Regions from separate parts of the Streptosporangium sp. NBC_01469 genome, predicted to be linked through region 2. Evidence: riboswitches for the same ligand, from Rfam matches in the RefSeq annotation. Region 2 holds a riboswitch; the other holds the start of a gene.

Region 1 (11,486 bases), 2.3 Mb from region 2:
GCTGGACCGCGAAGCCGCCCGCACCATGGCGGCCCACCCCGAGCAGGGCTGGAGCCTGCTCTGCAACGGTGTGGTGCTGTTCGACGACACCGGCGAGCTCCTCCCGGACGGTGCCGTCATCGAGCCGCACCGGCCACTGGCCGGCGTCGTCTGAGGCCCGTCACCCCCGACCGGTCACGCTGAGCGAGTTCACCGAGCCCGGCCGCATCCTCGCGCCGAGCCACTCGGCGACCACCTCGCCCACCCTGGCGGGATTTCTCCCGAGGTCGTGACCCTCCCCCGGCAGCACCACCAGGCGCGCGGCGTCCGCCGCCTCGGGCACGCCGAACGGGTCACGGTCTCCGTTCACCACCAGCACGTCCACGCCCGCCGAGCGCAGCTCGTCGGCGCGTGACCGCTCCGGCTTCCTCGGCGGGTGCAGCGGGAACGCCAGCGCGACGACCGCGACGGCCTCGACCCTCCCGGCCGTACGGCACGCGACCCTGGCCCCGTTGCTCCGCCCGCCCTGCGCCAGCGGCAGCCCCGGATAGCGCCCGCGCAACCCGGCCACCAGCGTCTCCCACGCCTCGTCCTGCTTGACCGCCGACCCCGGCGCGCGGGCCCCGCGCACGCGGAACGGCTGGAGCACCCGTGCGACCGTCCCGCCGATCGCCGTCACGGCGTCCCGCACGGCCAGCAGGTCGGGGGCGTCCACTCCCCCGGCCGAGCCGTGGGTGAGTACCAGCAGGAAGCGCGGGGCGGCCACCTCGTCGATCTCCACCAGGGCCGGGCCGTGCGGGGTCGCGATCTCCACGGGCTGGACCGCGCCCGCCGGGTGCCGGGACCCCGGCCCGGTCCCCGGGGCGGACGCCGGCGCGAGAGAGGTGGGCTCGGAGGTGGACACGGATATCGTCCTAACGACTGATGCCCGGCGGGCGGGTGGAAGGAACAATCGAAGCGTGCAGGACTATCAAGATATCCGCCAGGACATGCGCGCCACCGTCGAGGCCCGGCGCGACCTCGGCCCGGAGTACGAGACCGCGCTCATCGAGTCGTTCGTGTCACGCCTCGACGCGACCATCGCCCACCGGGTACGCGCCGAGATGCACGCAGCCGGGGCACCGAAGGTCAAGCCGCGCAAGAACACGAACTCCTCGATCCCGATCGCCCTCGGTTCGATGGGCATCGGGATCCCGCTGACCGCCATCGCGGCGCAGACCTCCGGCACCGCCGGACTGCTGCTGGCCTGGGGCGGGATCGTCGCGATCAACTTCGCCCACGCCCTGAGCCGCTGGCGGGAGCGCGACTGACACCCGCCGGGCCCACCCGGCGCACCGCGCCTCGGCCGCAGAGGTGCCAGGGCCTCAGAGATCCCGGTCGAGGCGCAGGCGGACCTCGCCGGCGAGATCCTCGTCGGCGCTGTCCAGACCGTAGCGCCACACGCGCTCGGCGTCCTCGTCACGTCCCCTGAGCGGAAGTGTGCGGGCCAGGAGCTCGATGGCCAGCGCGCCGGTCTCGACGTCTCCGCCCTCCTCGATCGCACCGGAGAACTCGGCGCAGGCCAGCTCCAGATGAGCGATGCCGAGCATCACCCGCAGTCTCGGCACCTCGGCCACGTCGGGCACCGAGAGCGCCTCCAGGAGCACCTGGGCGGCCTCCCCCGGCTCGCCCTCCTCGAGGAGCGCCTCCGCCAGCCGCTGGGCGGCACGGGGAGCGATCTCCGGGTCGCCGGTGGCCAGCGCGTCGCGCAGCGACCGCTCGGCCTCCTCCTCGCCCGTGGCGAGCCTGGCGAGGGCCATGTGCGCCGGCGGGACGTAGGCGGGGTGGCCGACACCCAGCGCGGCCTGCCAGGCGGCGCGGGCCTGGTCGGCCAGGCCCTCCCGTTCGAAGCTCCCGGCGAGCAGGCAGGCGGCCTGGGCGGCGAACTCCGGGTGCCCGGTCGCCAGCGCGGTGCGCGCGGCCGCGCGGGAGCCCGGCACGTCTCCGCTCTCCTCCAGCACCACCGCGAGACCCACCGCCGCCTGGGCCCGGTCGGGCTCGTCGGGGTCGGCGACCAGCTCGGCGAAGATCGTGGCGGCGCCGTCGAGATCGCCCGACTCGGCCAGTCTTCGCGCGGCGTCCAAGGGACGGGTGTCCACCTCAGGCATGCAGGATCCTTCCGGATACGGAGACGCCCCGAGCCTAACGACTCGGGGCGCCGTCCGTCCTCCCGCATTCCCCTCGGATATCGCGGTTCGCGCGGGCTTTCGGCCCCGCCGGGCTTTGGCGGGGATCAGTCCTCGTACGCCTCCAGGGGAGGGCAGGAGCAGACCAGGTTGCGGTCGCCGTAGGCCTGGTCGATGCGGCGGACCGGCGACCAGTACTTGCCCTCGCGCACCGACGGCAGCGGGTAGGCCGCCTCGGTGCGAGTGTAGGGGTGGCCCCACTCGTCGGCGACGAGGCTGTCGGCCGTGTGCGGGGCGTTGCGCAGCGGGTTGTCGGTCTTGTCGTACGTGCCGGCGGCGACCTTCGCGATCTCCTCACGGATCGCGATCATCGCCTCGCAGAACCGGTCGAGCTCGGCCAGGTCCTCGCTCTCGGTCGGCTCGATCATCAGCGTGCCCGCCACGGGGAAGGACATGGTCGGGGCGTGGAAGCCGTAGTCGACGAGGCGCTTGGCCACGTCGTCGACCGTCACCCCGGTCTCCTTGGTGATCTGGCGCAGGTCGACGATGCACTCGTGGGCGACGAGGCCACCGCGGCCGGTGTAGAGGACCGGGTAGTGGGGGCTGAGCCTGCGGGCCAGGTAGTTGGCCGACAGGATGGCCTGCTCGGTGGCCGCTTTCAGGCCGTCGGCGCCCATCATCCGGATGTAGGCCCAGGAGATGGGCAGGATGCCCGCCGAGCCGTACGGCGCGGCCGAGACCGGGCCCACGGCCGTGCCCTCGCGCAGCGGGTGGCCGGGCAGGTAGTCGGCCAGGTGGGCGCGGACCGCGACCGGGCCGACGCCGGGGCCGCCGCCGCCGTGCGGGATGCAGAAGGTCTTGTGCAGGTTGAGGTGGGAGACGTCCGCCCCGAACTCCCCCGGCCTGGCCAGGCCGACCAGCGCGTTGAGGTTGGCGCCGTCGACGTAGACCTGCCCGCCTGCCTCGTGCACCAGCTCGCAGATCCGGACGATCGTCTCCTCGTACACGCCGTGCGTGGACGGGTAGGTCACCATGATCGCGGCAAGCTGCTCACGGTGCTTGTCGATCTTCGCGACGAGGTCGTCGAGGTCCACGTTGCCCTGGTCGTCGCAGGCGACCACGGCCACGCGCATGCCCGCCATGACGGCGCTCGCGGCGTTGGTGCCGTGCGCGGACGAGGGGATCAGGCAGACGTCGCGGCCCGACTCGCCGCGCGCGGTGTGGTAGGCGCGGATCGCCAGGAGCCCGGCGAACTCGCCCTGGGAGCCGGCGTTCGGCTGCAGCGACACGGCGTCGTAGCCGGTGACCTCGGCCAGCCAGCGCTCCAGTTCCCCGATCAGCTCGATGTAGCCCGCGGCCTGGTCCTCGGGCGCGTAGGGGTGCAGCCCGGCGAACTCCGGCCAGGTGATCGGCTCCATCTCGGTGGTCGCGTTGAGCTTCATGGTGCAGGAGCCCAGCGGGATCATCGACCGGTCGAGCGCGATGTCCTTGTCCTGGAGCCTGCGCAGGTAGCGCAGCATGGCCGTCTCGGAGCGGTGGCTGTGGAAGACCGGGTGGGTCAGGTAGTCGCTGACGCGCGCCAGCGCGGCGGGCAGCGCGTCGTGCGCGGCGGCGTCCAGGTCGGCCAGCACGGTGCCGCTGACCTCGAAGGCGGCCAGGACCTGCTCCAGGTGCAGGAGCTCGGTCTTCTCGTCGCAGGTGACGCCCACGTGGTCGGCGTCGACCAGGCGCAGGTTGACGCCGTTCTCGCGGGCCGCGGCGACGACCCCCGCGGCGCGGCCGGGCACCCTGGCGAGCACGGTGTCGAAGAAGGTGTCGTGCACGATCTCGACGCCGCCCTGGCGCAGGCCCTCGGCGAGCACGACGGCGTGCCGGTGGGTACGCCGGCCGATCCTGCGCAGGCCCTCGGGGCCGTGGTAGACGGCGTACATGCCGGCGATCACGGCGAGCAGCACCTGCGCGGTGCAGATGTTGCTGGTGGCCTTCTCGCGGCGGATGTGCTGCTCGCGGGTCTGGAGCGCGAGCCGGTACGCGGGGCGCCTGTCGGCGTCCTGGGAGACGCCCACCAGGCGGCCCGGCAGCTGGCGCTGAAGGCCGTCGCGGACCGCCATGTAGGCGGCGTGGGGGCCGCCGAAGCCCAGCGGGACGCCGAACCGCTGCGAGGAGCCGACCGCGATGTCGGCGCCGAGCTCGCCGGGCGCGGCCAGCAGGGTGAGGGCCAGCAGGTCGGCGGCGGCGACCACCTGGGCGCCGCGCGCGTGGGCGGCGTCGGCGATGGCTCGGAAGTCGCGGACCCTGCCGCTGGCGCCGGGGTACTGCACGAGCACCCCGAAGCACTCGGGAAGCTCGGCGGTGAAGTCGCTCTCGACCAGCTCGATGCCGAGCGGCTCGGCGCGGGTGCGCAGCACCGCCTTGGTCTGCGGCAGCGCGTCGGCGTCGACCACGAACACCTTCGAGGGGCTGCGGCCCGCGCGGCGGGCCAGGGTCATCGCCTCGGCGGCGGCGGTGGCCTCGTCCAGCAGGGACGCCCCGGCGACGTCGAGGGCGGTCAGGTCGGAGACGACGGTCTGGAAGTTGATCAGGGCCTCCAGGCGGCCCTGGGAGATCTCCGGCTGGTAGGGCGTGTACGCGGTGTACCAGCCCGGGTTCTCCAGGAGGTTGCGGCGGATGACGCCCGGGGTGATCGTGTCGTGGTAGCCCAGGCCGATCATCGAGGTGAGCACGGTGTTGCGCCCGGCGAGGACCCGCAGCTCCGCGAGGGCCTCGGACTCCCCGGCCGCCGGGGGCAGGCTGAGGCGCCCCGAGGAGCGGATCGCCTCGGGTACGGCCACCGCGACCAGGTCGGCGACGGAGGCGAATCCGACCGCCTCCAGCATGCGGGTCTGGCCGGCGTCGTCCGGCCCTATGTGGCGGGTCGCGAACGGCGGGGAGCTGAGCTCGCTGAGCGATGACAGGTCGGTCATTGGTGAAGCCTCCCGGGACGGGGGTGGAGACCGGCGCTGGGCGCGGGCGTATGCCTGGTCTCCCCCTCTGTCATCACGACCGTCGTTCACGGGTCGTGACCTGAGAGCTTCACCTGCCCTTGACGGGAGGCTTGCACCGTCGGTGAGTCGCGCCTGGCGAGCGCGCCTTCTTTCCAGAGTTGCCTCGTCCGTGCGGTACCGGGTGCCTGAGAGATTCCGGGGAGGTTGCTCCTTCGGCGCCCCGATCGCGGTCGGGGTCTCTCCCGCACAGGGTCAGTGGCAAGTCCGAGTTTACCCGGTTCGTCGTGCTCTGCGACGGCGGGCCAGTTCATCGGCCTGATGATCGCCTAAAGGGCCCTCGCCCGACTCCGCACGTTCGCCGGGCAGATCCGCGAGGGAGCCCTCCACCTCCTGCCACACCCGTCCCAGTGCTATGCCGAAGACTCCCTGACCGCCCTGGAGGAGGTCGATGACCTCGTCGGGGGAGGTGCACTCGTAGACGCTCACCCCGTCGCTCATCAGGGTGATCCCGGCCAGGTCGTTGACGCCCCGGTCGCGCAGGTGCTGCACGGCGATGCGGATCTGCTGGAGGGAGACGCCGGTGTCGAGGAGCCGCTTGACGACCTTGAGGACCAGGATGTCGCGAAAACCGTACAGCCGCTGGGAGCCGGAGCCGTGAGCGGCTCGCACGGTGGGCTCGACCAGGCCGGTGCGCGCCCAGTAGTCGAGTTGCCGGTAGGTGATGCCGGCCGCCGAACAGGCCGTCGGGCCCCGGTAGCCGATGTCGGCGGGCACTTTCACCGGTTGCCCGTCGAACAGCAGACCCTCTTCACCCGCGCGCTGACGTGCCGACTGGCGCCGTTCCGGGTCATCCTGATCGGCGTTTCTACCCTCGCCGCTGCTGACCGCCACGCGGACCTCCGGCTTTCTCTCATCCCACGGCCTGATCTGGGGGTTTACGCACGACCGCGGGTTTCACTTGCACCGTAGGACTGGGGCCAAGTCCAGTCAACGACCCCACCCGGCGCGTCGTGAAGCGTAAATGCACCGAAATTCCTACCCCGCGCGACCGAAGTCCTCGGGCGTGATCGTGTCAAGGAACTCCCTGAACTTCTCCACCTCGTCCTCCTGGTCGTCGGGGATGATCACCCCCGCCTCCCTGACCACGTCCTCACTCGCGAAGATACGTGCGCCGGTGCGAAGTGCCAAGGCGATCGAGTCCGAGGGACGCGCGCTCACCTCCACCCCGTTGGAGAACACGAGATCGGCGAAGAAGATGCCGTCGCGCAGGGCGACGATGTTGACCGTGCTCAGCCGGACTCCGAGCCCTTCGAGCACGTCGCGGAACAGGTCATGGGTGAGCGGCCGAGGTGGTGGTTCCTCGGCCTGGGCCATGGCGATCGCCGTGGCCTCCGTCATGCCGATCCAAATAGGTAGGTAACGCTCCCCATGCGTCTCTTTCAGCAAGACGATCGGCTGGTTGGAGGGCATCTCAACTCGAACGCCCACGACCTCCATCTGCAACACGGGCTGCTCCGTCTTCGCTGGATTCCGACCGGTTTGTTCAACGTAACACTCGTGGGGGTACGAGTGCCTGGTCAGGTTCTCACCGGCCCAGGGCCCCACGAACGCCGGAACGCAGCAGCGAGGCGTGCAATTCCAGCAGCAGGCCGGAAATCTCCCTCGCCGTCTCGTCGGCCTGGTCGATCGCGCCCGGCCCGCGGCGGCGCAGCAGCGGGGCGACGGCCTGCTCCACCAGGCCCGCCTCGCGCTCGGCCGCGGCCTTGACCGCCCGCAGGTGGCGGGCGCGCAGGCCGAAGGCGGCCAGCGCTCCGACACTGCGGGCCACGGCCAGCGCCTCGGCGTCGTAGTAGCGGGCCACGGCGGCGAGCAGACCGTAGTCCTCCAGCTCGGCGAGAGTCTCCTCGTCGAGCTCGGCGGCGGCGATCAGCTCCTCGCGGGTGAGCCGGATCTCGGGAGGCGCGTCGTCGGGGACGGCGCGCGGCCGGGCGGCCGGGCGCTCCTCGCGGTCGGCCGCCTCCAGGTGGTCCTTGATCACTCGCAGCGGCAGGTAGCGGTCACGCTGCTCGCTGAGGATGTAGCGGAGCCGCTCGACGTCGGCGTAGGTGAACTTGCGATAGCCGGAGGGACTGCGCTCCGGCTCGATCAACCCCTCGCCCTCCAGGAAACGAATCTTGGAGATGCTGACGTCGGGGAACTCGCCCTGCAGGAGAGCGAGCACCTCCCCGATGCTCATGTGCGCACGAGCGGCCTGCGAGCTCATCATCCTCCAGCGGCACCGCGGGTGAGGAAGACGAGGCGGAACTTGCCGATCTGCACCTCGTCCCCGCCGTACAGCGGGACCTCCTCTATGCGCTCGCGGTTCACGTACGTGCCGTTCAGGCTGCCGACGTCACGGACGGTGAAGACCCCGCCGCCGCGCCGGTAGAACTCCACGTGACGGCGCGAGACCGTGATGTCGTCGAGGAAGATGTCACTCTCGGGGTGGCGGCCCACGGTGGTGAGATCACTGTCGAGCAGGAAACGGCTGCCGGCGTTGGGACCGCGCATCGCCACCAGCAGCGCGGTGCCCGGGGGCAACTGCTCGACGGCCTGCCGTTCGGCGAGAAGCGTCTCACCTGTCTCCGCCTCGTAGGCCTCGATCCCGGAGAGGGAGATCGTCGATGTGCTGTCTCCGGGGGTCTCGGCTTTGGTAAGCGGCGACCCGCATCGTGAACAGAAACGGGCATCCTCAGGATTGGCATGACCGCACTGCGTGCAGTAGACGCTCGGCATCGATCGGCTCGGCCTCCTACCGCGAAGACGCGGCAACGGTGCTCAGTGATGCGCGCCTCGCTTCTTCGCTTCTCAAGTGTTTTCTCGGACTGCGAATGCCGCAACATACAGTGATGAGGCGCGAAGGTCAAGGTTGACGCTGAACCGCGGGTACGGTCGGTGACAAAGTTACAGTGGGGTACTGTCTCCGGTCCATGGCGCCGCGCTGTGTTTGTCGCAACCGCTCGGCCCGGAGCCTCCCTCCCTGCGCCTTCCCACCCGGCCCGGAGTCTCATCCCGGTGCTTCTCCGCGCCCTCCGGAACCTCCCTCCCGGCGCCTCTCCGCGCGGCCTGGAACCCTCGCCCACGCCCTTTCCCGGCCCCGGCCGCCGGGCCCGGCCCCAACCGGCCCGCCAGCCGCCCACGGCCCCCTCGACCAGCCGGTCCCAACCGGCCCGTCAGCCACCCGCGGCCTCCTCGACCACCCGCGCCCAGTGCTCGATCAGGGTCTGCGCGGAGTCGACGTCGAACCCCTCGGCCCACAGGTGGGTGACCGCCTCCGTCGGGTCGGGCAGCACCAGGGTCCAGCTGCCGTCCTCGGCGACGACCCGGACCCCGTCGGTGGTGTCGATGCGGTAGTGCTCGGCGGCCTCGATGACCGAGCGCATCACGGCGCCCTTGGCCGCCCACGGGGTCGGCACGGTCCGGCGCAGCAGCTTGGCCTCGGGGATCCTGGCGTCGATCTGGCTGAGCGAGAGGCGGGTCCTGGCGACCAGGCCCAGCAGGCGCAGGAACACCGCCAGGCCGTCCACCGTGGGCCCGAACTCGGGCACGATGAAACCGCCGCGCCCGTCGGCCGCGAAGATCATCTCTGGTCCCCTGGCGGCGGCGGTGAGCGCGTCGATCGCGGTGGAGGTCCACTCGGCCTGGACGCCGTGGAAGCGGCAGACCTGCTCGGCCACCCGGGTGGTGGTGACCGGCAGCGCCACCCTGCCGCCGCGCCGCTCGGCGGCGACCAGGTCCAGCACCACCAGCAGGGCGCGCTCCTCGCTGATCAGCTGGCCCATCTCGTCCACCAGGGCGACCCGCTCCCCCACCGGGTCGAAGCGGACCCCGAAGGCCGCCCTGGAGGAGCTGACGAGCTCCGACAGGCGCTGCAGGTCGCGGCGTCGCTCGGCGAGGGTCTCGGTGGGCGAGGCGTCGTCCAGCCGGTTGTTGACGGTCAGCACGTCCACCCCGACCCGGCCCAGCAGGCTGGGCAGCACCAGGGAGGAGGTGCCTCCGGCGCAGTCGACCACGACCTTCATGTCGGCGTCGCGCACCCCGCTGATGTCCACCAGGCGCAGCAGCTCGTGCGTGTAGTCCTCCACCGCCCTGGCGGGGAAGCTCAGCTCGGCGATCTCCCCGGGGAAGGCGCGGCGGAACTCCTGCCGGGAGAAGACCCGGTCCAGCTTGCGCTGGGCCGCCGGCGACAGGTCCGCGCCGTGCTCGTCCATGAAGACGATGTCGACGCTCTGCGGGTCGCCGGGGGTGGTGCGCAGCGCGATGCCGCCGACGGCGTTCTCCCTGGCGGTGTGGAAGCGGGCCACCGGGAGCGGGGACGCCTCCAGGTCGAGCACGTTGATCGCGCTGGCGTTCAGGGCGCTGATCACGGCCCGCTTCAGCGCCCGCGCGGCGCGGGAGGAGTCGCGGGAGGTGATGACCGAGGCGCCCTTCTTCAGGGTGGTGGCGTAGGCGCTGGCCAGCCGTACGCACAGCTCTGGGGTGATCTCCACGTTGACCAGCCCGGAGACCCCTCGGGGGCCGAACAGGTTGCGCTGGGCGCGCGGCTCCCAGATGACGCTGTTGTTGATCACCGCCCCCGCCTCGATGGTCTTGAACGGGTAGATCTTGACCCCGGAGGAGATGTACGCCTCGGCCTCGATGATGCACTCGTCCCCGACGACGGCGCCCTCCTCGACCCTGGCGGCGGTCATCAGGTCGGTGTTCTTGCCGATCACACAGCCGCGCAGGTGGGCGCTGGGCCCGACGTAGACGTTGTCGTGGACGACCGCGCGGTGCAGGAAGGCCCCCTCCCTCACCACCGCGTTGCTGCCCAGCACGGTGTACTCGCGCAGCTCGGCCCCCGCCTCGACCTTGGCGTAGTCGCCGACGTAGAGGGGGCCCTTGAGGATGGCGTCGGCGTCGACCGAGGCCCCCTCCGCCACCCAGATGCCCGGCGAGACCTCGAAGGCGTCGATGTCGACCTTGACCCGGCCGGACAGGACGTCGGCCTGGGCCTTGAGGTAGCTCTCGTGGGTGCCGACGTCCTCCCAGTAGCCGTCGGCCACGTAGCCGTACAGCGGGGCGCCGCGCTCCAGCAGCCTCGGGAACACGTCGCCCGACCAGTCGACGGACTCCCCCGCCGCGATCTCGTCGAGGACCTCGGGCTCCATCACGTAGATGCCGGTGTTGGCGGTGTCGGAGAAGACCTGGCCCCAGGTCGGCTTCTCCAGGAAACGCTCCACCCTGCCCTGGTCGTCGACGATGACGATGCCGAACTCCAGCGGGTTGGGGACGCGCTTGAGCCCGATCGTGACCATCGCGCCGTTCTCGCGGTGGAAGCGGATCATGTCGGTCAGGTCGATGTCGGTCAGCGCGTCGCCGGAGATGACCAGGAAGCGGTCGTCGCGGAGCCGGTCGGCGGCGTTCTTGACGCTGCCCGCGGTGCCGAGCGGGGTGTCCTCGGTGGCGTAGTACAGGCTCATGCCGAGCTCGTCGCCGTCGCCGAAGTAGTTGCGGACCAGGGCGGCCAGGAACTGTACGGTGACCACCGTCTCGGTGAAGCCGTGCCGTTTCAGGAGGCGAAGCACATGCTCCATGATCGGCCGATTGATCACGGGTAGGAGGGGCTTGGGCTGGTTCGCGGTCATCGGCCGGAGCCGTGTCCCCTCCCCGCCCGCCATGACGACGGCCTTCACAGATCACCTCTTAAGGCGTTTGGCCTCGCTTGTCAGCTGACGCACCTGTACCCAATACAGCACTCCGGACCACCAGTACAGGCCTGTGCCCCAGATGGCCAGGGACCAGCCGACGATCCCGGCCGCCTCGGCGTACCAGGAGGGATGGTGGGCCAGGAAGAGCAGGGGGAAGGCGTAGAGCAGGTTGGCGGTGGCGGCCTTGCCGAGGAAGTGCACGGGCAGCGCGGGACCGTACCCGAGGCGGCGCAGGATGATCGGGATGCCCAGCAGCATCACGTCGCGCAGCGGGATGGCCAGCGCCAGCCACCAGGGGATGATCTCGCGCATGGCGAGGCCGAACAGGGTGGCCAGGATGTAGAGCCGGTCGGCCAGCGGGTCGAGCAGGCGGCCGAGCCTGCTGGTCTGGTTCCACGCACGGGCGATCTTGCCGTCGAGCCAGTCGGAGAACCCGGCCAGCATCAGCAGGGCGACGGCCCAGCCGTCGGCCTTCGGCCCCAGCACCAACCAGAGGAAAACCGGCACCCCCAGGAGCCTGGCCAGGCTCAGCGCGTTGGGAACCGTCCAAATTCGATCTTCGGCTCCCGATGCTTCCGGACTCACCGGATGGTCTCCCTCCCCGTACCTGATGGTGACACTACTGCGTC
Region 2 (11,486 bases):
GTCGGATCCACGAGTGCGTTACCTGTCCTTCACCCGTAACTTCGGTATCGATGCCGTCATGGCGGCCGGGTTCCGCTATGCCGGCCAGCCATGGACGGTCCAGTGCGACGCGGACCTCCAGGTGCCGCCCGAGGAGATCTGGGCACTACTCGCCAAAGCCGGCGAGGGTTACGACGTCGTGTTCGGCGAGCGGCTGGGGCGACGTGACCCTCTGGTTCGCAGGCTCGGGTCGGCAGGTCTGCACTGGACGGCCCGGCGGGTCTTCGGGATCGACATGCCAAGGGGCGCGTCCACCTTCAGGGTGGTACGCACCGGCGTGGCCCGCACGATCACCGATCTGAGGCTGCCCTGGTTCATCCCGGCGGTGCCCCTCGTCGGTGCCCGCCACGCCGTCACCCCGGTCACGCACAGACCGCGCACGGCGGGCCGCTCCAAGCTCCGCCTGGCGAGGCTGGTCGCACACGGCTTCGAGCTGTTCTTCGGCTTCTCCTGGCGTCCGCTCAACGCGGTGTACGCGGTGGCCGTGCTGGGCGGGGGTCTCTCGCTGGTGATGGCGATACTCGGATATCTGGGGGTGGTGGGCGGGTCGGTCATGGGCGCGGCCCAGCTCCTGCTCATCGGGCTGGTGCTCGCTACGGTGGCTCTGGTAGGGCGCTATCTCCAGAGGCTCGCGCACGACTCGCGAGGTCTGCGGGTCTACTACGTCAGGGAGTCCAACCTGGCGCTGCTTCCCGAGGACAGCCTGACCGGCGGCCTGCGCTGCCCACCTCCTCCCGATCATCCCGATCGTCGGGCGAGCGGATGAGCGGGCTCGGCGTCCCATCTCGCCGAGCCGGTGGCGGTTCTGTCCCGGAGGGTCCTTTCGATGCTTCCGGCCGCACGGATCCGGCGCCGATCCTGACCGCTGTGAAGGGCGCCGGTGGTCGGCGGTCCCGAGTTGAGTAGGGGTTTACTCATGTGCCCTTTTCCTTGCTCGCGGAACATCGCGAGTAGGTGAAAGGGAGGGGTAAATCCATGAAAAGCATCATTCGCTCCGCGATCGCGGTGGTGGCGACCACGGGCCTCATGCTGACGGTGGCTCCGGCCGCCTTCGCCGCGACGTCGGCGTCCGCGTCGGCGGCTTCCTCTGCGTCCTCGGCTTCCTCTGCGTCGTCGGCGCGGGACTTCGACGACAGCTTCGAGCAGGAGTCCAGGAACGGCCTGGCCACGCTGGAGGCGGAGTACTCGGTCGAGGGTGACGAAGAGGAAGACAACACGTTCAGGTTGCTGGGCGAGTTGTACGACGGTGACCGGCGCACCCTCCGTCAGGGCGGTCGCTGCGCCTACGTCGAGGTCCAGGTCATCTCGTCCGGTGACGAGGACTGGGACATCGCCAAGCGCGACAGGCTGTGCAGCTACGACGACACCAAGCGCTTCCGCGTCACGGCGCACGACGTGAGCGAGGTGCGGGTCAAGACCTGCCAGGTCAAGTACCGCAGCTCGTCGACCTACAAGTGCAGCAGGTGGGAAGAGCTCGACCTGGGCTTCTGAGATCTCTCGGAGGCTCGGCCCCTCCGGGTGCGAGAGCACCGCAGGCCATCGTGCCCGGAGGGTGGGGTTGGAACGTGACAGGAACGGGCACCCGCCGTAGAGCGGCGGGTGCCCGTTTCGCGTGCCGGGACCCGCTCCCGTTTCCCGGGCGGTGACGCGTTCAAGATGACGCGTTCAAAGGGACGCGGGTTCGGGCGGGTTCAAAGGGGCACTGCTCCGCTCGGGTTCCCGCTACTCCCGGATGGCTCTCTCGAAGGGGCAGGAGACGAGCGGGCGGGTCAGAGGTCAGAGGAATCAGAGATCAACCCTCCCGGTCGCCGGCCAGGGGCACGGTCTGACCTTAGGGCTCAACGGCCCGGAGGCAGTCAGTGCTCACCTGGCGGCGGCTTACCGAATCGAGTCTGCCTGACCAGGCAAAACACTCTCGATTCACCCCCCATTAGAGGAAGGTGCGGCCCTCGCCCCGGTAGGTGGGGACCTCGTCCACGACCTCGTCCCCGTCGATCAGGTGCAGGCTCGCGAAGCGCTCGCAGAGCTCGCCCGCCTTGGCGTGCCGGAACCAGACCCGGTCGCCGGCGCGCAGGTCCTCGGCGGCCTGCCCGATCAGGGGGGTCTGGACCTCTCCGGCCCCCTCGTTGGAGTCGTAGCGCAGCCCGCACGGCAGGTAGGGCTGGGGCAGGCGGTCGTCGCCGGGGGCTCCGGAGGCGGGGTAGCCGCCGCCGAGGACGGTGACGACGCCGGGGGCGGGGCGGCGGACGACGGGCAGGGCGAACAGGGCGGCGGGCCGGCCGGTGAATCCCCGGTAGAAGTCGAACAGGCGGGGGTGGAAGAAGCCGGATCCGGCTGCGATCTCGGTGACGGCCCTCTCCTTGGCGGTCTTCTCGATGCTGCCGGTGCCGCCGCCGTTGACGAACTCCAGGTCGGTGACCTGGCGGACGGCCTGGACGATCCGGCCCCTGCGCGTGACCAGCTCGCGCCGGGACCTGGCCTGCATCAGGCGGACGGCCCGGGTGAGGGCGGGGTTGCCCGGAGGGTTGTCGCCGACCCCGGCGATCTGCGCCTCGTACGCCATCAGGCCCACGAGCCGGAACCCGGGCCGTTTCGCGATCTCGGTGGCGAGGTCGGCGGCCTGGTCGATCTCGCGGACGGGGGAGCGGCGGACGCCCGCCCTGAATCGGCCGCCGAAGGCGAGGTAGCCCGCGTCGACGTCCAGGCAGAGCCGGATCTCGTGGCGGTCGCGGACCCCGGCGACGGCGGACTCGACCAGGTCCAGGTGCTCGGTCCGGTCCACCATGATCGTGATCTCCCGGGCCGCGACCGGCCCGGCGGCCAGCTCGGCGAGCGCGGCGCGGTCGACGGTGGGGTACGCGACCAGCACGTCCCGCATCCCGATGGAGACGAGCCAGAGGGCCTCGGGGAGGGTGAAGGCCATGATCCCGGTGAAGCCGTCCATGGCGAGGATGCGTTCGAGCACGGCCCGGGACCTGACGGACTTGCTGGCGACCCTGATCGGCTTGCCTCCGGCGCGGCGGACCATGCCCTCGGCGTTGGCGCGCAGGGCGGGCAGGTCGAGGACGGCGAAGGGAGGGTCCAGGTGCGCTGTGGCCCGGTCGTAGCGCTGGCGGTCGTCCATGCCCGCAGGATAAACCCACTCCAGCATATATGAGGAATATTCATGTTGTCGGACGGGTGATCAATGCTCCCGCCAGGGGGATCCCAAGATCGTGCAAGTGGGCGGTTGATCCCCGGCCCGCCCCTGCCTGAACGCGTACACATGACCGAATGACGACTACTCTCCAGGACATCCTGGCGGGCTCGGGAGGCACCGGCGGCGCGGGGACCACCACCGGAGGCTCGGGAGGCAAGGCGGCGGCCGAGCAGTTCCAGGACGTCCGGCGCAGGTCGGTGCGGATGCTCAGGCCGAGCAGGACCCCCGCGGGCGTCCCCGCCGCCCTGATGGTGTCCGCCGTGCTGGCGGTCGCGGCCTCGGTGACGGTGGGCCTGCTCATGGAGTCGCCGCTCGCGCGGGTGCCCTACCGGCGGCTCGTCAACGGTGCCGGCGCGTGGAACTGGTCGGACCCCGCCACCTTCGCCGCGTCGGTGCTCGCCATGGCGGCGGGCCTGGTGATGCTCGCGCTCGCCGCGCTGCCGGGGCGGACCCGGCTGATACCGCTGGAGTCGGGAGACCCGCACATGGTGATCGGCATCACCAGGTCCGGGCTCCGCCGCACGCTGAGGGAGGCGGCCGAGTCGGTGGACGAGGTGAAGGGGGCGCGGGTCCGGCTCACGTCGCGGATCGTCGAGGTCACCGTGTTCACCGACGCCGAGCGGACCGGGCCCGTGCTGCGCCGGGTGGGCGCGGCGGTGGGCGACCGGCTGGCGGGCCTGGGCGCGATGTGCGCGGGTGACGTCGTCGTACGGCTGCGCAGGAAGGGGGGCAGATGAGGCCGTACCTGGGCAACCGGATCGGCCTGGCCGTCACCGGGACGGTGCTGGTGTGCGCCGGGCTCTACGCCTTCCTGCGGGGACGCGGCGACATTCCCGGCCACTCGCCAGGGGCCAGGCTCGTGCACCGGGGGTTCCCCGGGTGGCTGGCCGCGCATCCGTGGCTGGGCTGGCTGGTCGCGCTGCTGCTGGCGGCGCTGGTGCTCCTGGCGGTGCGGTGGCTGCTACACACTCTGGGATGGGGGCGGTGGGGCAGGCGGACCGGGACGGGGACCGCCATGCTCGGGGTTGCTCTTAAAGAAGTCGAAGGGCTCACCCGAGTCCGCGTCAGGTACGTACGGCACGAGCGGCTGCGAATCGGGGTGGGCTGCGCGCCCGCCACCGATGTCGGCAAGCTTGTGGCCCGGCTGAACAGGGACGCGGTGGGGAAGGTCCGACGGGCGCTCGGGGAGGTAGAACTCGGCGTGTTGGTTCGCCTGCACGTCCGCCGCCGCTGACCCGCCGTACGCCGGACGCTCGCCTGTCCCGCCGTACCCCGGCCGTTCAGCCGTCCCGCCGTACGCCGGACGCTCGCCCGTCGCGCCGTACGCGGTGCTCCCGTAGGCCTGCCCGTCGTGCGACCCGTGCGCCGTTTCCCGGACGGGGCTCGCGTACACCGGCCGCTCGGCCGTCGCGCCGTGGAACGGGTCGAGGAAAGGGTCCTTGTCGCCTGCTCCCTCGTACGGCGGCTCCTCGTCCGGTTCCTCGGCCGCGGGTGTGTTCTTCTCCTCGTTCCTGGTCCCGAAGGCCAGCCCGGCGGCGAGGCAGGCCAGCGGGAGGGCGGGCACGACGTAGCGGTGGTCGAAGGCCGCGATGAAGGGCGGCAGGATCAGCAGCATGGTCCCCGCCGCCCAGGGCAGCAGCACCACGCCACCGAGCCGCCGCAGCCGGGTCAGCACGCCGACCAGGCCGACCAGCAGGATCACCGCGAGGTACGGGCCCCGCACGAAGCCGTATTCCTGGTAGCCGCGCAACCAGCCCGCGTACGGCTCGGCCATCACCGGCGCCCCCGACGAGCCCTGGTAGGCCACGGTCAGCTCCTCGGCGGTCTTGCCCTGCGAGGCGGCCCCCGAGGAGAAGGGGCGCACGGTGTCGGGGAAGACGTAGGCGCTCTGCGGCCCGGGAGCCGGGTAGACGCGCCGGGTCCAGTCGAAGATGTGGGCCGCGTCCTCCAGGCCCGCCCGGAGGAAGTCGAACGGCTGGGCCATGATCGCCTGGGTGGCGAAGGTGCCCGCGAGCGCGTCGCGCTCGGCCCAGCTGCCCTTGACCTTGTTCAGCGGTGACTTACCGTCCCAGATGTAGACGGGTGGCGCCGCGCGCTGTCCCAGCGGTTCGACGGGGCACAGGGCCGCCTCGGGCCCGGTCGGCTGGATCTTGGCGCAGTCGGCGAAGGTCATCGTCCGCGCCCAGAGGAAGGTGTTGCCCCTGGTCAGCCCGAAACTGCCGTGTTCGGCCCTGAACCAGGCCGCGTACGAGCCCAGGCCGAGCGCGGCGGCCAGGGTCGCGGCGACGACCGCCCGCCACCCGGCCCTGCGGATCACCATGCAGACCAGTGCCACGGCGATCAGCGGCAGCCCGATCGTGCGGGTGACGGTCGCCGCGGCCAGCAGCGCTCCGGCCAGCGCCGCGACCCACACCGCGGGGCGCCGCCGCCACAGCAGCAGCGTGACCGCCAGCACCGCCAGGAACTGGAAGAGCAGGTCCGCCATGACGAGGTGTTCGAGCTGGATCTGGTAGGCGTCCAGCAGCACCGGCAGCGCGGCGAGCGTCGCGCCCCACCCGGGCAGCCCGCCCAGCCTGCGCAGCAGCAGGTAGACGCAGACGGCCACGACCAGTCCGAGCAGGTGCTGCACCACGACCACCGCGGGGACGCTGGACAGCGGCTTGAGGATCCACAGGAACAGCGCGTAGCCCGCCGGGCGGGACTCCAGGGGGCGGGGGGCGAGCCCCGCGTTCAGGTAGACGAAGGAGTCGGCCCAGAACCACAGGGCGGGCCGGTAGCCGAGCATGGCGAGGACCCGCAGGCCGCCACCCGCCAGCAGGGCGGTGACGAAGAGCCAGTGCGACCCGAGGAAGCGGAGCATCCGCAGGGGGCGGGAGGGACTCGCGGGGCGCTGGGAGCGATGGGAACGGCTTACCGGGTGCGTTCCCGTTACCACCGCGACCTCCCGAATCCCGCGCACATGGCCACCCAGCATAGGTGCGGGATCGGAGGAGCCTGCACGTGATGCGAAATTTGGTAGCGATCGGGTTGTATGTCCCCGAAGTCCCTCGGCCCTCCTCCCTCGTGCCCTCCAGGACCCTCGGGAGCCGGGAGCCGTCTCCGTGCGAGGAGCCTGGGAGTCAGGAAGCGTTCCTCAAGGGTCCTCCGGGAGCCGGGAGCCGTTCCCGTTCAAGGGTCCTCCGGGAGCCGGGAGCCGTTCCCGTTCAAGGGACCTCCGGGAGCCGGGAGCCGTTCCCGTTCAAGGGACCTCCGGGAGCCGGGAACCGCTCCCGTTCAACGGACCCCCGGGAGCCGGGAACCGCTCCCGTTCAACGGACCCCCGGAAGCCGGGAACCGCTCCCGTTCAACGGACCCCCGGAAGCCGGGAGCCGTCCCCGTTCAGCATTCGATGACGTTCACCGCGAGCCCTCCCCTGCTGGTCTCCTTGTACTTGTCGAGCATGTCGCGGCCGGTGTCGCGCATGGTCTTGATGGCTTTGTCCAGCGAGACGAAATGGCGGCCGTCGCCGCGCATCGCGATCCTGGCGGCGGCGATCGCCTTGATCGAGGCGACCGCGTTGCGCTCGATGCACGGGATCTGCACCAGGCCGCCGATCGGGTCGCAGGTCAGCCCCAGGTTGTGCTCGATGCCGATCTCGGCGGCGTTCTCGACCTGCTCGGGGGTTCCGCCCATCACCTCGGTGAGCCCGGCGGCGGCCATCGAGCAGGCCGAGCCGACCTCGCCCTGGCAGCCGACCTCGGCGCCGGAGATGGAGGCGTTCTCCTTGAACAGCACGCCGATCGCCCCCGCCGTCAGCAGGAAGCGGATCACGCCCTCGTCGTCGGAGTCCTTCGTGAAGCGGTCGTAGTAGGTGAGCACGGCCGGGATGATGCCCGCGGCGCCGTTGGTGGGCGCGGTGACGATGCGGCCTCCGGCGGCGTTCTCCTCGTTGACCGCGAGGGCGAACAGCGAGACCCAGTCCATCGTCTGCAGCGAGTCCTTCTCCGGCGACTCGCTCCGCAGCTGCCGGTGGAGCTGGTGGGCGCGGCGGCGGACCTTCAGGCCGCCGGGCAGCACACCCTCCTTGCCGATGCCGCGCCGCACGCACTCGCTCATGACCTGCCACAGGACGAGCAGCTGGGCGCGGATCTCGGCCTCGGTGCGGCCGAACGCCCGCTCGTTCTCCAGCATCAGCCCGGAGATCGACAGCCCGGTCTCCGCGCACTGGGCGAGCAGCTCCACAGCCGTGGTGAAGGGGTACGGCAGGACGGTGTCGTCGGCTTTGATCCGGTCGGCGCCGGTGGCGTTCTCGTCGACGACGAAGCCGCCGCCCACCGAGTAGTAGACCTTCTCGCGGATCGTCTCGCCGGACTCGGACAGGGCGGTGAAGCGCATGCCGTTGGGGTGGCCGGGGAGCGAGATCTTGCGTTCGAAGACGAGGTCCTCGCCGATGACGAAGGGGATCTCGCGGGAGCCGTACAGGGAGATGGTGCCGGACTCGCGCATGGCGGCGAGCCGCTCGTCGACCGTGTCGACGTCGACCAGCTCGGGCTTCTCGCCGGACAGGCCGAGCAGCACGGCCTTGTCGCTGCCGTGGCCCTTGCCGGTCAGGCCCAGCGAGCCGTACAGAATGGCGCTCACCCGGGCGGTCTTCTCCAGCAGCCCGTCCTGGTGGAGGCCGCGGGCGAACTTGTGGGCGGCGGCCATCGGACCGCCGGTGTGCGAGCTGGACGGGCCGATTCCGATCTTGAAGAGATCGAAAACACTGATCGTCATCTGAATCCTTCCAGCGTGGACGGCCACGCGCGCCCGGGGACGCGCGTGGCCGTGACGCGAGGGGGGAGAGGCTTAGGACTCACCCGAGGTGAGCGCGGCGTATTCCTCCGGCGACAGCAGGTCGTCGGCGGAGCCCTCAAGACGTACGCGGAACAGCCAGCCGTCACCGTAGGAGTCGCTGTTGACCAGCGAGGGGTCGTCCACGACGGCCTGGTTGACCTCGACGATCTCGCCGCCGACCGGGGCGAAGATGTCGCTCACCGACTTGGTCGACTCGACCTCGCCGACGGCGTCACCGGAGGCGACCGTCGAGCCGACCTCGGGAACCTGCACAAAGACCACGTCGCCCAGCGCCTCGGCGGCGTAGGCGGTGATGCCGACGGTGAGGGTCAGGCCGTCATCGATGCCGGAGATCCACTCGTGTTCCTTGGTGTAGTGCAGGTCCTCGGGAATGCTGCTCATTTTTTCCTCCTGTAGAAGGGCAGTGCGACGACCTCGACCGGCTCGTGGCTGCCCCGGATGTCGACGGCCAGTCCTGACGACAGGCCGTTGTCCACATAGGCCATGGCGATGGGTCTGCCCAGTGACTGGGAGGGCGCCCCGCTGGTGACCTCACCGACGACCGCGCCGTCACCGGCGACCACCACCGGATACCCGTGCCGGGGCACCCTGCGGCCGGTCGCGATCAGGCCGACCAGGCGGCGGGACGGCGGGACCTCCCTGAGCGATTCGAGGGCGGCCCGGCCGACGAAGTCGCCCGGCTTGTCAAACCTCACCACACGGCCCAGCCCGGCGTCGAACGGGGTGAGGCCGACGGACAGCTCGTTGCCGTACAGCGGCATCCCGGCCTCCAGCCTGAGGGTGTCGCGGGCGGACAGGCCCGCGGGGATCAGGCCGTGCGGCGCGCCCGCCTCGGTGAGGGCGGCCCAGACCGGCTCCGCGTCCCCGGCCGCGACGAACAGCTCGAAGCCGTCCTCGCCGGTGTACCCGGTACGGGCGACGAGGGCCTCGCGTCCTGCGACGACGGCGGGCAGGCCGGCGTAGTACCTGAGCCCGTCGAGGTCGGCGTCGGTGAGCGAGCCCAGGATCTCCGCGGAGCGCGGGCCCTGGACCGCGACCAGCGCGTACCGCTCGGAGCGGTCGTCCACCGCGGCGTCGAAGCCCTTGGCGCGGCCGGTCAGCTCGGCGGCGACCCGGGGGTAGTTGGAGGCGTTGGCGACGACCATGAACTCGGCGGGGGCGAGCCGGTAGACGATCAGGTCGTCCAGCACGCCGCCCTCGGCGTCGACGATCATGGTGTAGCGGGCGCGGCCGGGCTCCAGCGCGGAGAGGTGGCCGACCAGCGCGTAGTCGAGGGCTTCGGCGGCCTGCGGCCCCGTCACGAAGATCTCCCCCATGTGGGAGAGGTCGAACAGGCCGGCCGCCTGGCGGACCGCGTTGTGCTCGGCCGACTCGCTGCCGTAGCGGAGCGGCATCAGCCAGCCCGCGAAGTCGGTCAGCGTCGCGCCGAGGGACTCGTGCACGCCGCGCAGCGGCGTAGGTCGGGACATGTGCGCACCTCAGACAAGGGACAGATGAGAGCATCCTCCCCCTCTGTCGTGGGTGCCTGAGAGTTTCATCCGGGTTTTACCGGACTTTCACCTTCGGCGAGGCCGTGGGACCTGCTTTCCAGAGGGCACCTACCCGCACGGTCCTTTGCCTTGAGAGGTTCGCGGGGAGGGCTTGCTCCTTCAGGGGTCCTGGCCTGGGTGTCAGGACGCTCTCCCGCACGGGATTCATCGGTGTCACCGGTCAGCCTAACCGCCCGCACCGGTCGAGCGAAATCCCCCCGCGGCCCCGATCCGTGCCGGTCAGGGGGCGGCGTGCCGGACCAGCGCCTCGAACAGAGCGGACTCGCCGTCGGTCTCGGGGTGCCACTGGACGGCGAGGGCGAACGGGTGGTCGTCCAGCTCCACGGCCTCGACCGTGCCGTCCTCGGCGTGGGCGGTCACGGTCAGGCCCTCGGCCAGCCGGTCGAGGGCCTGGTGGTGGTAGTGGGCCACGTCCAGGGTCTCGGTTCCGAAGATCTTCGAGGTCTGGCTGCCGGGGGCGAGCCGCACCGGCATCCTGCCGTAGTGGCCGGGGGCCGGGGCGTGGCCGGAGTGGCCGACCACGTCGGGCAGGTGCTGGTGGAGGCTGCCGCCCAGCGAGACGTTCAGGACCTGCATGCCCCGGCAGATCCCCAGGAAGGGCAGGCCCCGCTCCAGCGCCGCCCTGACCAGCCCCAGCTCGGCGTCGTCGCGGAACGGCCGGACGTAGCCGGTCCGCTCGTGCGGCTCCTGCCCGTATCGCTCCGGGCCGACGTCCCCGCCACCGGCCAGGATCAGCCCGTCCAGGCGCCCCGCCAGCGCCGAGGGGTCGCCCGCCGGGGGCAGGATCACCGGCTGCCCGCCCGCGCGGGCCACGTGGTCGACGTAGTCGTACGGCAGGAGCGCGGTGGTCGTCTCCCAGACGGTGAACCGCGCGGGCTCGACATAGCAGGTGATGCCGATGACGGGACGGGACATGATCTCCTGTCTTGCTCTTGCTCTTGCTCTTGCTCTTGCTCTTGCTCTTGCTCTTGCTCTTGCTCTTGCTCCTGCGCCGGAGCCGGGCGCCACGGACCGGACCGGGCCAGACCGGGGGAGCCCGCGCCCCCTCCTCGCACGGTACCGACCGGGGTGGGGCGACCCGCGGCGGGGTGAGGGACACGCCGGGGTGACACGTGCGAGGGGGCCGCGGCGGGGTCTACAGCGGGGTGACGTACGCGCCGGAGATACCGCCGTCCACCAGGAACTCGGAGCCGGTGATGAAGCTGGCGTCGTCCGAGGCGAGGAACGCCACCGCGGCGGCGATCTCGGACGCCTCGGCGAAGCGGCCCACCGGGATGTGGACCAGGCGGCGCTGCGCCCGCTCGGGGTCCTTGGCGAACAGCTCCTGAAGCAGCGGCGTGTTCACCGGCCCCGGGCACAGGGCGTTCACCCGGATGCCCTCGCGGGCGAACTGCACGCCCAGCTCGCGGGACATGGCCAGCACCCCGCCCTTGGAGGCGGTGTAGGAGATCTGGCTGGTCGCCGAGCCCATCACGGCCACGAACGACGCGGTGTTGATGATCGACCCCTTGCCCTGCCGCCGCATGTACGGGATGGCGTGCTTGCAGCACAGGTAGACCGAGGTGAGGTTCACCTCCTGGACCCGACGCCAGGCGTCGATGCCGGTCTCCAGGATCGAGTCGTCGTCCGGCGGCGAGATGCCCGCGTTGTTGAACGCGATGTCCACGCTGCCATAGGTGTCGAACGCGGTCTGGAACACCCGCGCGACGTCGTCCTCACTGGTCACGTCGGCCCGTACGAACAGCCCGCCGACCTCGTCGGCGGCCTTGGAGCCGGTCGCCTCGTCCAGGTCCACGCACACGACGTGGGCGCCCTCCTCGGCGAACCGGCGCGCGGTGGCCAGGCCGATCCCGCTTCCGGCG

The links. A riboswitch is a leader RNA that binds a small molecule or an ion and turns the genes downstream of it on or off. The one in region 2 is predicted to bind glycine.
Region 1: it holds a riboswitch for glycine, as region 2 does, so the genes downstream of both, gcvP (aminomethyl-transferring glycine dehydrogenase) here and gcvT (glycine cleavage system aminomethyltransferase GcvT) in region 2, are expected to answer to the same signal.

The regions. Positions count from the first base shown of each region.
Region 1 covers NZ_CP109465.1:5,923,343-5,934,828, reverse strand. The annotation lists gene OG587_RS26045 (DUF5999 family protein) at 1-154, shown strand, start outside; gene OG587_RS26040 (alpha/beta hydrolase family protein) at 161-793, opposite strand; gene OG587_RS26035 (hypothetical protein) at 939-1,289, shown strand; gene OG587_RS26030 (tetratricopeptide repeat protein) at 1,344-2,126, opposite strand; gene gcvP (aminomethyl-transferring glycine dehydrogenase) at 2,252-5,107, opposite strand; glycine riboswitch at 5,291-5,383, opposite strand; gene OG587_RS26020 (MerR family transcriptional regulator) at 5,399-6,019, opposite strand; gene OG587_RS26015 (bifunctional nuclease family protein) at 6,164-6,634, opposite strand; gene ftsR (transcriptional regulator FtsR) at 6,714-7,364, opposite strand; gene OG587_RS26005 (FHA domain-containing protein) at 7,391-7,903, opposite strand; gene OG587_RS26000 (mannose-1-phosphate guanyltransferase) at 8,341-10,842, opposite strand; gene OG587_RS25995 (CDP-alcohol phosphatidyltransferase family protein) at 10,846-11,442, opposite strand.
Region 2 covers NZ_CP109465.1:3,587,144-3,598,629, forward strand. The annotation lists gene OG587_RS16220 (glycosyltransferase family 2 protein) at 1-805, shown strand, start outside; gene OG587_RS16225 (hypothetical protein) at 1,015-1,530, shown strand; gene OG587_RS16230 (amino acid deaminase/aldolase) at 1,970-3,163, opposite strand; gene OG587_RS16235 (DUF6286 domain-containing protein) at 3,313-3,975, shown strand; gene OG587_RS16240 (hypothetical protein) at 4,200-6,098, opposite strand; gene OG587_RS16245 (L-serine ammonia-lyase) at 6,617-7,993, opposite strand; gene gcvH (glycine cleavage system protein GcvH) at 8,066-8,455, opposite strand; gene gcvT (glycine cleavage system aminomethyltransferase GcvT) at 8,452-9,543, opposite strand; glycine riboswitch at 9,577-9,671, opposite strand; glycine riboswitch at 9,672-9,770, opposite strand; gene OG587_RS16260 (gamma-glutamyl-gamma-aminobutyrate hydrolase family protein) at 9,844-10,539, opposite strand; gene OG587_RS16265 (3-oxoacyl-ACP reductase) at 10,760-11,486, opposite strand, start outside.